One region of the Paenibacillus sp. RC73 genome, then DNA from elsewhere that is predicted to be linked to it. Evidence: riboswitches for the same ligand, from Rfam matches in the RefSeq annotation. Region 1 holds a riboswitch; each other region holds the start of a gene.
The links. A riboswitch is a leader RNA that binds a small molecule or an ion and turns the genes downstream of it on or off. The one in region 1 is predicted to bind thiamine pyrophosphate.
Positions count from the first base shown of each region.

Region 2: linked by a shared signal. The riboswitch ahead of thiM (hydroxyethylthiazole kinase) and the one ahead of ABH897_RS26485 (thiamine phosphate synthase) in region 1 are both predicted to bind thiamine pyrophosphate.
Region 3: linked by a shared signal. The riboswitch ahead of thiC (phosphomethylpyrimidine synthase ThiC) and the one ahead of ABH897_RS26485 (thiamine phosphate synthase) in region 1 are both predicted to bind thiamine pyrophosphate.
Region 4: linked by a shared signal. The riboswitch ahead of ABH897_RS23865 (ABC transporter substrate-binding protein) and the one ahead of ABH897_RS26485 (thiamine phosphate synthase) in region 1 are both predicted to bind thiamine pyrophosphate.

Region 1 covers NZ_JBIYCV010000020.1:21,764-24,975, reverse strand. Annotated here, with positions in the region: gene ABH897_RS26490 (ABC-F family ATP-binding cassette domain-containing protein) at 1-923, shown strand, start outside; TPP riboswitch at 1,012-1,120, shown strand; gene ABH897_RS26485 (thiamine phosphate synthase) at 1,402-2,016, shown strand; gene thiO (glycine oxidase ThiO) at 2,081-3,212, shown strand, end outside.
Region 2 covers NZ_JBIYCV010000005.1:238,036-241,247, forward strand. Annotated here, with positions in the region: gene ABH897_RS14215 (fibronectin type III domain-containing protein) at 1-531, opposite strand, end outside; gene thiM (hydroxyethylthiazole kinase) at 826-1,632, opposite strand; TPP riboswitch at 1,696-1,805, opposite strand; gene ABH897_RS14225 (right-handed parallel beta-helix repeat-containing protein) at 1,899-3,071, shown strand.
Region 3 covers NZ_JBIYCV010000006.1:46,695-49,906, forward strand. Annotated here, with positions in the region: gene thiC (phosphomethylpyrimidine synthase ThiC) at 1-1,597, opposite strand, end outside; TPP riboswitch at 1,781-1,893, opposite strand; gene ABH897_RS15470 (IclR family transcriptional regulator) at 2,001-2,744, opposite strand; gene ABH897_RS15475 (alpha/beta hydrolase) at 3,044-3,212, shown strand, end outside.
Region 4 covers NZ_JBIYCV010000013.1:71,809-75,020, forward strand. Annotated here, with positions in the region: gene ABH897_RS23860 (MTH1187 family thiamine-binding protein) at 1-134, opposite strand, end outside; gene ABH897_RS23865 (ABC transporter substrate-binding protein) at 534-1,580, opposite strand; TPP riboswitch at 1,781-1,890, opposite strand; gene ABH897_RS23870 (pyridoxamine 5'-phosphate oxidase family protein) at 2,156-2,590, shown strand; gene ABH897_RS23875 (bifunctional 2',3'-cyclic-nucleotide 2'-phosphodiesterase/3'-nucleotidase) at 2,813-3,212, shown strand, end outside.

The sequences.
Region 1 (3,212 bases):
CGTTTATTCTTATTTCTCATGATACTGAGTTTATGAATCAGGTCGTTAATGTCATCTATCATCTTGAATTTGCCAAGCTGACCCGTTATTCAGCCAACTATGAAAAGTTCCTTGAAATGGCAGACCTGAACAAAAGCCAGCATATTGAAGCTTATGAGAAGCAGCAGGATTTTATTAAGAAACAGGAAGATTTCATTCAACGCAATAAGGCGCGCGCCTCTACGTCAGGTCGGGCGAAGAGTCGTGAGAAGCAGCTTGATCGAATCGAGCGCATCGATAAACCGGAAGAAGCGGCTAAGCCAACATTCCAATTTAAAGAAGCACGTGCGAGTGGGAAAACGGTGTTTGAGGGTATTGATTTTGAAATTGGCTACACCCATGCCCTGTTGCCTAAAATGTCCATGACGATTGAACGCGGCGATAAAATTGCGATTGTGGGCTACAATGGTGTCGGTAAATCGACATTGCTCAAAACCATTCTGGGAAAAATTCCGCCGATCAGCGGCAAGACCTATCAAGGGGATTTCTTGCAGCCAGCTTATTTTGAGCAAGAGGTACGAGCAGAGAAAGTTACACCGATTGAGGATGTGTGGAATGAATTCCCGCACTTGAACCAGCATGAAGTACGGGCGCATTTGGCGCGTTGCGGTTTGAAAAATGAGCATATCACCCGTCCGCTATCCGCGCTCAGTGGTGGTGAGCAGGCCAAAGTCCGCCTATGCAAACTGCTAATGCGGGAAAGCAATTGGGTGCTTTTCGATGAGCCTACCAATCACTTGGACATCAAAGCAAAGGATGAGTTGAAACGTGCCTTGAAGGAATACAAAGGAACGGTGCTGCTCGTATCTCACGAACCGGACTTTTATGAGGATTGGGTAACCAAAACGTGGAATGTGGAAGAATGGACAAGTAAAGTCAACTAAATATCCAGTTCTGTACCAAGCTTCACAAGAAGCAGGGTTTGCAGGATTAGGAAATTATGCTAAGCTATCTTTAGCTGATACAATAAAATAGTTACACTAGGGGAGCCGCCCATGCGGCTGAGACGGAATAAACGGATTTCGGACCCTTTGCACCTGATCTGGGTTATGCCAGCGTAGGGAAGTGAGCGCCGTACAAACGAGGTAACGAATTTATTACTTTGTTTGTATGTGGGACGATATACGTATACGGATATAATGATCCGTTTGGTTATTGGACGTACGTTAAACCACTTCCTTCGGGAAGTGGTTTTTTTGCGTTTTCGTTCTTGTTCATATATTCGTATTCATATACCGTACCCCTTCATTTTTTTGCTGGTAAACGTGGTTAGTCCATAACGTATAGCACGATATGAGACTGTAAAGATACAGGGTCAGCTTACAACCATTTAGTCCATTGTGAGGTGAGAATAAGATCGAATTGCACGTAATTACGATGGAAGGCGATTTTAGTGCACATGCACATACTGCCCAAGTGGCTGCTGCTATTCATCCGTATGTTCATTATGTACACGTGCGCTTGAAGCAGAAGGGCGCATCTGAATTGCTTGCTTTAACCCGCAGTATGGTGAATCGAGGAGTTCCTTTACAGCAAATTGCAGTAAATGACCGGGTGGATGTTGCTTTGCTTACCTCCGTTGGAGCTATCCAGCTACCGGCTAACGGATTACCTGTTGCAGCTGTCAAAAGCTTACTTTCAGAGGATATGCGCTGTGGGGTGTCGGTGCATTCCTTGGAGGAGGCACAGGCTGCCGAACGGGCAGGAGCGCATTATGTACTCTATGGCCATGTGTATGAGACTCACTGCAAGCCTGGTGTTACTCCGCGAGGTATAGCACAGCTTGAGCGCATATGCAGGCTGCTGAACATTCCTGTGATTGCTCTAGGCGGCATACAACCACGCCATATTCACGAGCTGTATACTGCGGGTGCAAGCGGAATTGCGGTGATGTCCGGCATCTGGGAGGCTGAGTCCCCCGTTGCGGCTGCGATGGCGTACAAGCGAATGGTGGATCGGGTAGTGCACAGCATGTAGTGGTGAAATGAAAGTAGGAGATCGCTGCAAGCAGAATCGTTAGTGGAGAGGAGAGATGGAACATATGCCAGAGATAAAAACAGAGGTACAAGCTATTGGACACGCTGAATGCTTGGTGATTGGTGGAGGTGTCATCGGTAGTTCCATTGCTTATCATGTGGCCAAGGAGGGTCGCAGTACGATATTGGTGGAACGATTCATTCCGGGCGGGGGAGCCTCAGGGGCTGCGGTTGGGATGCTGGCAGCAGAGAGTGAAGAATTCACCGACCCTGAATTGGCACAGTTCGCTCGCACAAGCCGGGATGCATTTCCCGAGCTGGTTCGTGACCTAGAGCGTTTGTCTGGTGTTTCGGTGGAATTCCGTACAGAAGGATTTGTGACTCCCTTCCGTTCGGAAGCAGAGGGGCAAAAACGCTGGAATGCGGCTATTGCGCAAGAGGTTGATCATCCTGTGTGGTGGGATGCCAGAGAATTGGCTCGCCGAATTCCAGGTTTGGATGGTCAAGTGATCGGGGCTATATACCGATCAAAGGAGACACAGATTTCTCCTGCCCAGCTTTGTCGTGCTTATACGGGGGCAGCTGTCGTACTGGGAGCAACAATATGCTCTGGTACACAGGCGGAGCAACTTGTAGTACAGCATGGGCGAGTTTGCGGCGTACAAACAGACAGTGGCTTTTTTTCCTGTGATCAGGTCATTATTGCTGGAGGCTTGGATAGTATGAGACTGCTGGAGCAGGTCGGTTTTGAATATCCGCTTTATCCGGTCAAGGGTGAGGCTGTTTCAGTCTCCTTGAAGGAACATCCGTTGGAATATACCCTTTACGCCGATGATATTTACTTAGTGCCCAAGCGGAACAACGAGCTTTGGATTGGAGCGACGAGTCTGCCGCATCAGTTTGACAAAGAGGTGAGCATTGGAAGCCTGGAGGGGCTGCTGGCCCGTGCTTCTGCCTGGTTGCCTCGCGTCCGTGAAGCTTCTTTTATATGCACTTGGGCGGGCTTGCGTCCGCAGGCAGTGGCGGGGCGTCCTTGTATTGGGCCTGTTCCCGGCGTAGAAGGAGTATATGCCGCGGTCGGGCATTACCGGAACGGTGTGTTGCTGAGTGAAGCTACCGGGCGTGCGATAGCAGCTCTGTTAAAAGGGGCTAGTGTGGCTGAGCTTGGAATAAGCGGCTTTTCTCCTGAACGTATAA
Region 2 (3,212 bases), on a different contig from region 1:
GTCATTTAAATAGATAATGGCTTGGTTCAGGTCAGCATCCTTCGGCAATATATAATTCACAGTAAAAGCGTTGTAACCCACATTCGTCGCTGTCAGCCCGCTTACCTCTCCTGGTGGTGTCTTATCTACAGGAGCATCAACGGAAGCTGTTTTAGTCTGTACTGTAGTACCTTGAGATTCATTACCACTCTTACCCACCGTCTTCACTCGGAAGGTATATGTCGTATTCGGCTGTAAGCCGCTCAGCGTATAAGAGTTACTTAGGATGTTATCTACATACACGTCGGTGCTGACACCGATCACCTTTACATGGTCAAAATTGATGTCCGACGGGTTGGTCCAAGACAAATTCACCCTTGTTGTATCTAACGGAACCGCTGTCAGATTGCTCACCTCTGCTGGTGCAATACTCAGAGCAGCGGATTGGCTCGCCACCGCATCCGTCCCTCCCCAGATACCATATCCCGTATTTAAAATCAGTGTAGCCGTTGCGAACGGAGCCATCCATTGGCGCAAGCGCTTCTTATTCATGATCTATGCTCTCCTTGATAACAATATGTATTTGTCTAACCAGTAAGCAAGCTTACAAAAATCCACTGCTGCAATACATAATTGGCAATATTTGGCATGAGCAGTAGGTGCCCATTTAATAGTTATCGGAATATTTATAGGAAATGTTTAGACTGATCGACTCCATTGAGTTGTACTTCCGTTCCCAGACTATCAGTACAAGCTCTTGCCCCAATAGAAGAACAAGGACTTGCATACATAAAAAACCGCGCCCAGCGCGGATACCAAAGATAATCGTATGATTTATGCTTGATTTCAGAATATCCGATCTAGCGGGCGCACCCTACCGTACTGGCGTACATCGTCCGGCGTTATAGCGAACAGCATATTAAGCAGCTCGATCTGAAAGCTTCCTGGTCCTTCCGTGCCTTTTCGTTCCGCTGCCATTTCAGCAGCAACACCATATACAGCAAGCGCTGCCATACCAGCAGTAAGCCTGTCGTTTTCGACAGCAGTGAAAGCGCCCAGTACCGAAGTTAATAGGCAACCAGCCCCGGTAACTTTGGTAAGCAGGCTATGGCCATTTTCAATGATCCACCCTATACGGCCGTCGGTAATGACGTCTTCTTTGCCGGTGATTGCAACAATGGTATTCAGTTGATGGGCTGCTTTGACTGCAAGTTGTGAAATATTCAAATCACCTGTTTCTCCAGCATCGACACCTTTAATCTGCATGTCTTCGCCAATGATTTGTGCAACTTCAGCAGCGTTACCACGAACAATATCCACCTTGACCCGATCCAGAATACGGAGGGAGGAGGCTGTGCGGAATGGAGTCGCTCCCGCACCCACGGGATCTAACAGCACGGGTACCCCATGTTCATTAGCCGATAAACCAGCCACAATCATAGACTCTACGAGTTCTTCATTTAACGTACCGATGTTAAGTACAAGCGCCCCTGCAATTCGGGCCATATCTGCGACTTCCTCTTTGGCGTATGCCATAACTGGTGAAGCGCCGAGCGCGAGCAGTCCGTTCGCCGTGAAATTGGTGACGACCACATTGGTTATATTGTGAATGAGCGGATTCGTATCCCGCATATTTTGTAGCAACAAAGCCATATTATCTAACACAAAAAACAACCTTCTTTCTTCAGGAACCTGTGAAAGGCTGTTGGCTTATACATATGTATACACTTATATCCCTACGCTGGCATTATCCAACAGGTTCACACGGTCTACGACGGCTTAGTCGTACTCTCAGCTTGCTTCCACAGGCTCCCGTTATATTTTTTTCTAATGTTACGGGTTCGTCGTACAAAAATCAACAGGTAATTGCCATAAAGACATGGATCGCAATATGTAGAAAACGTTTGGAGGTTTACTTTTTGGACAAATCTATCGCCTCCTCCCCGTCTGCTGTTGTAGCCGCTGATGGATCGGGTGACTACCTTTCTCTAATTGAAGCCTTAGCATCCAATGAAACAAATATTTTTGTGAAAAACGGTATTTACAATGTTTCTTCTACTGTGCTGATTCAAAATCATGCTACAAAAATACAGGGTGAATCCGTTGAACATACGATACTCCGTCAAACCGATCCTTCAAAGGACTTAATTACAATTAACGCCAATGATGTTTCAATTACCCGTTTAACCCTAGATTCATTAACTCACTCTGCTCAAGCAGCTCTTGTTATTGCATCCTCTAACCGTACCCGCATTGAAGGAAATAAAATTTTAGGTACTGCAAGTATTTTTGCCGTATACTTTGCTGGTCCAAAGGTGGCAGCAGGCGCAGAAACGATTGCAGCAGTAGAAGAAAATCATCTCGATAATGAAAATGTGTTTGAAAATAACACCGTATATTCTGATTTTATAGGGGATGGCATATCCTTTTCTCTTCAGAAAAATGGTAAAGTGCGCTATAACAATGTATTTGGCTCCTCGATCTCTTTTTATATGTGCCGTGATTCCGAAGTATTGGGCAATCTCATTAAGGATTCTCCTCTCTCCGGTATCTCTTACTCATTGCCCGCTTATAACAATCGCATTGAAAGGAACATCATCCTTCGTTCGATCAATTCAGGTATTCGTGTTTCCCGCAATTTAGAGCACCCTATTTCATTAAGCAGTCGATACCATGGATTAGAGATTGTTTATAATATTATCTTGGACACTCGCTTTTTTGGCATTGAACTGGATCAGCTCTCTGGCGGTATTAACGTGATGTTCAACACGATTGATCATCCTGATTTCTCGGGCATCCAGGTTTTGCGATGTTCTAAAATCAATATTTCCAGTAATAACATTTCTAATTTTGGAGCATGGAAAGGGCGTGGTAAAATTCGTGATTGGACGAGTGATTCGAACGGTATTTATCTGGAAACGGATGTTCAACAATCCAGCATTCATTTAAATGAAATCATATCCAATGGAAATGGGGATTTTGGCATTCGGGTTACGAAGGAAACTTCTCAAAATCGTGTTTATTTCAATCAAAATTTAGGCACTTATGTTCAGTATTCCTTATGTATAGAGGGCAATAATTTTTTGAAATAATATTGCCCTAAGAAAAATTTTATGCTTATACCGTTGTATCTGTCCACTCATTCATGCCACCGATCATATTAACCGCATGAAAACCTTTTTCGCCAAGTAATTCACATGCCAGCCCGCTGCGGTTTCCGCTTCTGCATACCA
Region 3 (3,212 bases), on a different contig from region 1:
GGTAGGACAGAGCCCGCTCAGGGTCGAGCGAAAGATTGAACTGATCGCGCCAGCGGAATTCAAAGCGTGCCTTGGACAAAGCATCGTCCCGCTGCTGCGCCCGTGGATGGCCTTTTGCCAGATCGGCAGCATGTGCCGCAATTTTGTAGGTAATGACACCCTCGCGGACATCATCCTTGTTCGGCAGGCCCAAATGCTCCTTCGGCGTAACATAGCATAGCATGGACGTCCCGAACCAACCGATCATTGCCGCCCCGATAGCCGAGGTAATATGATCATATCCGGGTGCAATATCCGTCGTGAGCGGTCCCAGTGTATAAAAGGGAGCTTCCTTGCAAATTTCCATTTGCAGTTCCACATTCTCCTTGATTTTGTGCATCGGGACATGTCCCGGTCCTTCAATCATGACCTGAACGTCGTGCCTCCAGGCAATTTGCGTTAACTCACCCAACGTATCCAGCTCAGCAAACTGTGCCTCATCATTCGCATCATAGATACTACCCGGACGCAGACCATCCCCGAGGGAAAAGGCCACATCGTAGGCTTTCATGATTTCGCATATTTCCTCAAAATGCGTGTACAAAAAGTTCTCCTGATGGTGCGCAAGGCACCATGCCGCCATAATCGACCCTCCACGGGACACAATTCCTGTCATTCTACTTGCCGTCATCGGAATATACCGCAGCAGCACGCCCGCATGAATGGTGAAATAGTCCACGCCCTGCTCCGCCTGCTCAATCAGCGTGTCACGATACAGCTCCCACGTTAGCGCCTCGGCTTCGCCGTTCACCTTTTCAAGCGCCTGATACAGTGGTACAGTCCCAATCGGCACAGGGGAGTTACGGATGATCCATTCACGTGTCGTATGGATGTTACGGCCTGTGGACAGGTCCATGACCGTATCCGAGCCCCAGCGTACAGCCCAGGTCATTTTCTCCACTTCCTCCTCGATGGAGGACGTAACCGCAGAATTACCAATGTTCGCATTAATCTTCACGTGAAAATGACGCCCAATCACCATCGGCTCACTTTCCGGGTGGTTGATATTTGAAGGCAAAATAGCTCGTCCAGCCGCCAACTCCTGTCGAACAAACTCAGGTTCCACCCCTTCGCGGATGGATGCAAATTCCATTTCGGGCGTAATGATCCCTTGCCGCGCATAATGCATTTGCGTTACACTACGCCCTTGCCGCGCACGGAGCGGACGGTTGGTTACGCCGGGAAATTCAGCCGTCTCCCGTTTGGAGCCGGGCTTCAACCCGTTATCCTCTGGCTTGACGGCACGCCCCTCGTAAGCCTCCACATCGCCCCGTTCCAGTGCCCAAGCCCGCCGTAATGGAGGCAAGCCCTGACGGATATCGACCTGATAGGCTTCGTCGGTCATGGGACCGCTCGTATCGTACACACGTAACGGCTCATGATGCTCCGTGCCCTGTGGCGTATGTGTGGGATGCAGGGCGATTTCACGCTCCGGTACGGCAATGTCCGGCCGCGAGCCTTGAATATATACCTTGCGGCTCCCCGGAAAGGGCTTCACCCCTCCTGTCTGTTCATCCACTGCGTTCCCTGCTGTTCCTTCTGTTTCTGTCGGTTTCATTGTCCATTCCTCCCGTTTCGATGAAATGACACACCGATCCGGAACCATCCCCAGGCTGGCTGATCTATGCAAAAAAGCCGGTTCCCCAGGGAACCGGCTAATCTAACGAAACAGCTATGCAGACGGCTACGCACGCGGAATCATACTCCGATGCATTGCCATAGACAGCGGCTACGTATACATTTCAATGGCCGATTACTTCCCTACGCTGGTATGATCCAGATCAGGTGCAAAGGGTCCGAAATCTAGTGCGATTCCATCTCAGCCCGGCATTACAGGCTCCCCCAGTAAATGTGATAATTCTATTCGCATGAGGCGGCTATAACTGACAACCCGCCATCCCCATCAGATTACTTCAAATTTACGGCTTTGGCAACCCTTCTCTGGTCCCTTTTTCCAAAGATTATGGAAGCATAAGCCCCATTTCCTTTGCCGCCTCGATCAAAATCGGTGCAAAATCATGCAGCGTCTCGGGCGCTAGTCGGCTGACCGGACCGGATACAGACAAGGCCGCAGCGACCTGTCCCTTCCGATTCACGATAGGCGCAGCCACAGCAGCAGCGCCCGGCTCCCGCTCCTCATAGCTGGTCGCATAGCCCTTCTCACGAATATCCTGCAATTGAGCCTTATAGACCTCCGGGTCTACCGAGGGCGGCCATTCATCCCCGCTTAGCAGGGCTTCCAGCTCCTGCTGCGGCATAAAGGCCGCCAGCACCTTGCTGGAGGCTCCTACAGCCAGCGGCATGCTTGCACCCACTGGCGCAACGCGGCGGATCGCCTGATTGCTCTGCACGGCCTGAATGCGGATACGCATACTGCCATCGCGCAGGTATAGGCTGACCGTTTCGCCCAGACGGTCACGCAATCCTTCCATCGCTGGCTGTAATAGAATCGCCGGCTCGTCGCTTTGCGACAGATGGGTGGATAGCTCCCATATCCGGATGCCGAGCCGGTATTTTTCCGTTGCGGGATTCCGAACGACAAAGCCCCGATCCTCCAGCGTGGTCAGCAGCCGATGAACGGTACTTTTATGTAAACCAATTTTGGAAGCAATCTCTGTTAGACCCAGATCGGAATCTCCAGTAAAACACATCAGTATATCAAGCGCACGCTCCACGGCGCGAACCGTTAATTTACGGTCTTCCATTGTGAACCGCTCCTCTTTGTTCCATATTCGTTTCACACCATGAAACATGGTTACATAAATTATATAGAATAGTCGCGGCTACTGTAAACCAATGTTTTTGTGACAGCCATATTACAGAACGAGAACAAACATCGACAAATCTTTGCATCATTTTTACTTTTCCGGTTCAGCCGTTGACTTTGGATAACACGCATCATACGATAATAGGTATCTATACGGACATAAACTATCATTTTCAAGTGGAATTGTACCTAGAATTCTATGAAACGGAGTTCATTTTTATATAAGGAGGCTCTTACATGATTTCGACATCCCAGCGCAGCTCTCAGCTACAGCATGCTGTCCATGAGCCGTCCACCCCACTGATCAACCCCCGGCTGCTGCGAATCAAGCATGTCGTTATTGCCTTGCTGCTGTCGGTCGTATTTTTTCTATTGTTTTGCTTTATTACCCTGCACGCCTATATCG
Region 4 (3,212 bases), on a different contig from region 1:
GTATCCAATGGGTTCACCTGATGTTTGACACCGGAGCGCTGAATAACTTCAATTGCCGTATCTACATATACGTAAGAGTCCTCGTTATTGGGGGTTTTAGGAATTACTTGAATACTGAGCAGTGTGTTAGCCATGTGAATTCACCTGTCCTTCATTGGATTGTTTTTAGGGGAATATGGTGGTTTAAGGCGGGTGAGACCGCTCCGCGTTTCATTTGATCTTACGATCGCTGTTGCCGTGGGATTCATTGAATAAATTTAAAAGGTAAGAATCCCACGGCAAAGGCGAACGCTGCGCTTCTCCAGATTCAAATGAACCGCTGCGCTGCCAACCACCTTAAAACCATCATATTTTTGGGTTTTATTGGTGTGGCATTTTTACAAAAGCAAAATGAACATAAAAACGAAGTGGACGGAATGGTGCTGTACAAGCGTTAGCGGTCGCTTTAAAAGCCTTCCATAGGGAAGCTCGCTTCGGAAGCATCAACCGACTGCGTAGTGGCACAAAGGTACTTTCAAGTTCGATTTACAAGATTAACGCTTGGGCAGGAAGTCGTTTGTGAAGGCTTTATCGACTTCCAAAGGCTTGCTGAGCAGCTTGCGTTCGTACATCCAGTCGGAGTAGTTTTGCCATACTTCCGTTTTTTGTACGCCCCATTGGGCGGCATCGTCCTGATAACGCGGGCTTAGCCATTTTTGGCTGGCGAGTACCAGCTTTTTATCCAGTTCCGGAACCGCTTTGGTCAAGATGTCTGCGGCTTCTTCCGGGTGAGCGATGGTATATTCATAGCCTTGGGCGGTCGCGTCCATGAAGGCCTTGACCAGTTCGGGATCATTTTTAATGGTCTGTTCGTTGCTCACGATGACGGGTGTATAGTAATCCAGACTTTTGGAATAATCTTTTACATACAGCATATCCAGTGGTTCACCCCGTAGTTGGGCTTCAATCCCGGTCCATGCGTAGAAAATCCAGGCAAAGTCGATATCCCGCTTCACGGCTGTAAAATAATCGGCATTACCCATGTTGATGATCTTCACCTTGCTTACATCGCTCTTGTCTGCGTCCATGATGGATTTCATGACCGCTTCTTCTACGGGCGAACCCCAGCCGCCGTATTTTTTACCTTCAAAATCCTTCGGGCTCTTAATCCCGCGGTCAACCGGGGCTGCGAAGCCTGATGTATTATGCTGAATGACCGCAGCGATGGATACGAGCGGTACCCCTTGCGTACGAGCTTGTGTGACTCCCTCCTGATAACTGATACCAAAAGGTACAGCATTGGAAGCAACCATTTGATCGGCTCCGCCCGAACCGGGCTGAACGATCTGGACATTCAAGCCTGCTTTTTCGTAAAATCCTTTGTCCTTGGCGACATAGAGTCCCGTATGATTCGTATTTGGCGTCCAGTCGAGCACGACTTTAACATCCTTGAGTCCCTTGGTCGGGGAGGTCGCTTGGGTATTGGCGGCAGGAGCCGCGCCTTGTGGTGCAGAGGGGGAGCCTCCGCCGCAGGCGGTCAGAGTCAGGGTCATGAGCCACAGACTGATCAGCCCTAGGCTTAACATTTTCATGCGCTTCATCGTTGTGTTCTCTCCTTTTATTACCCGTAATCCGTCGGATCAGACAGCTTATGTTTCCCATTTTACAAAAATAACTTCTGCCGGACGCTATCTGTTCCAACAACATCATCTTCAACAAAAAAAGCGCCCCGATGTTCCGGGACGCTTGCGCTTGTATATACCAAAGTAAGGGATGGCCCGCCGTAATAAGAAAAAAGGGGCGCATCTTGCTTAAGCATTCCTACGCTGGCATTACCCAGATCAGGTTGTAAGGGTCAGTGTCTTGGGACACACTCTCAGCCGGCCGATTCCAGCACCCCTGGCATTGTATAGTCGAATGGGTTATTCAATTCGGGTTTACTACGACGATTATATGCCTAGAAGGCGGGTCTGTCCAGCATTGGGGAAGAAGTGACGGTTCATTTGCTGTACGCTAGGGTACACTTTTACTGTGAGCTTTGTTCTGAAAATGACCATGATCCCATCGGTTGATGTTGTTTTACAGAACTGCCGCAGGTATGGTTTGATGAGCTGGTGTCGGATCATGGCATGGGCATTCACAGGAATTCTAATTTGCGAAAAGGAGTTGTTGTACCGTGGGTAAAACGGAAACATTGGATCGCAGCCAACTGGAACAAGCCATTGTAAAGGCTTTGGATAACAACAAATTTTGCTCGTTGGGTACAGTAGAAGGCGGCAAGCCGAAGGTGCGCTATATGGCTCTTTTTAACGAAGGGCTGAACATTCATCTCGCGACAGATCGCAAAACACATAAGGTGGAAGAGCTGAAGGATAATCCAAACGCTTATCTGCTGCTGGGCTATGAGGTTGGCGGTACGAAGGAAGTCGTGGAGGTTGAGGCTACTGTCCGGGTAACGGCTGACGAGGGACTCCGCAAACAAGTGTGGAATGATTCGTTGAAGGAATGGTTTTCTGGCCCGGATGACCCCGATTATGTCATTCTGGATGTGAATCCGACTCGTATTGAGTATGTGGGTAAGCAAACCGGACGTCAGGTGTGGGAGAAATAGAATTGGATAGAATATGAGGAAACCAGCAATTCTCCGAGTTATTTGGGAGGTTTGCTGGTTTTTATGTTTGCGGAAAATTAATTATTTTTTCATAAATAAATGGAGTAAATGACTACTCTTTTGTCCGGCGTTGGATTAAAATAGGAATGGTGGGCTCAAAGCTTACATATATGTGCAAAAGTATGTGTATGAGGCCTACATCTTAATGAGGAGGGATATATTTTGATATTTCATAAAAAATGGTTTAGAGGGCTTACAGCAGCAGTCGTTGCCTGTAACATGCTGGTGTTTTCAGCCGCTCCGTCTTGGGCTGCCAGCGAATCCAAGGATAGCGGTACAGTGAATTTGCGGATCATGGAAACAACGGATATTCATGCGGCCTTGATGAATTACGATTACTATGCGGACAAGGAAACGAACGAATATGGCTTGATTAACACAGCTGGACTGATCCAGCAGGCGCGCAGTGAAACGAGAAACAGCCTGTTGTTCGATAACGGCGACTTGTTGCAGGGCAATCCACTGGGTGATTATATGGCCAGAAGCAAAACCTTCGAGAAAGAAGGCGGTGTCCATCCAGTCTACAAGATGATGAACTTTATGGGCTATGATGCGGCTACGG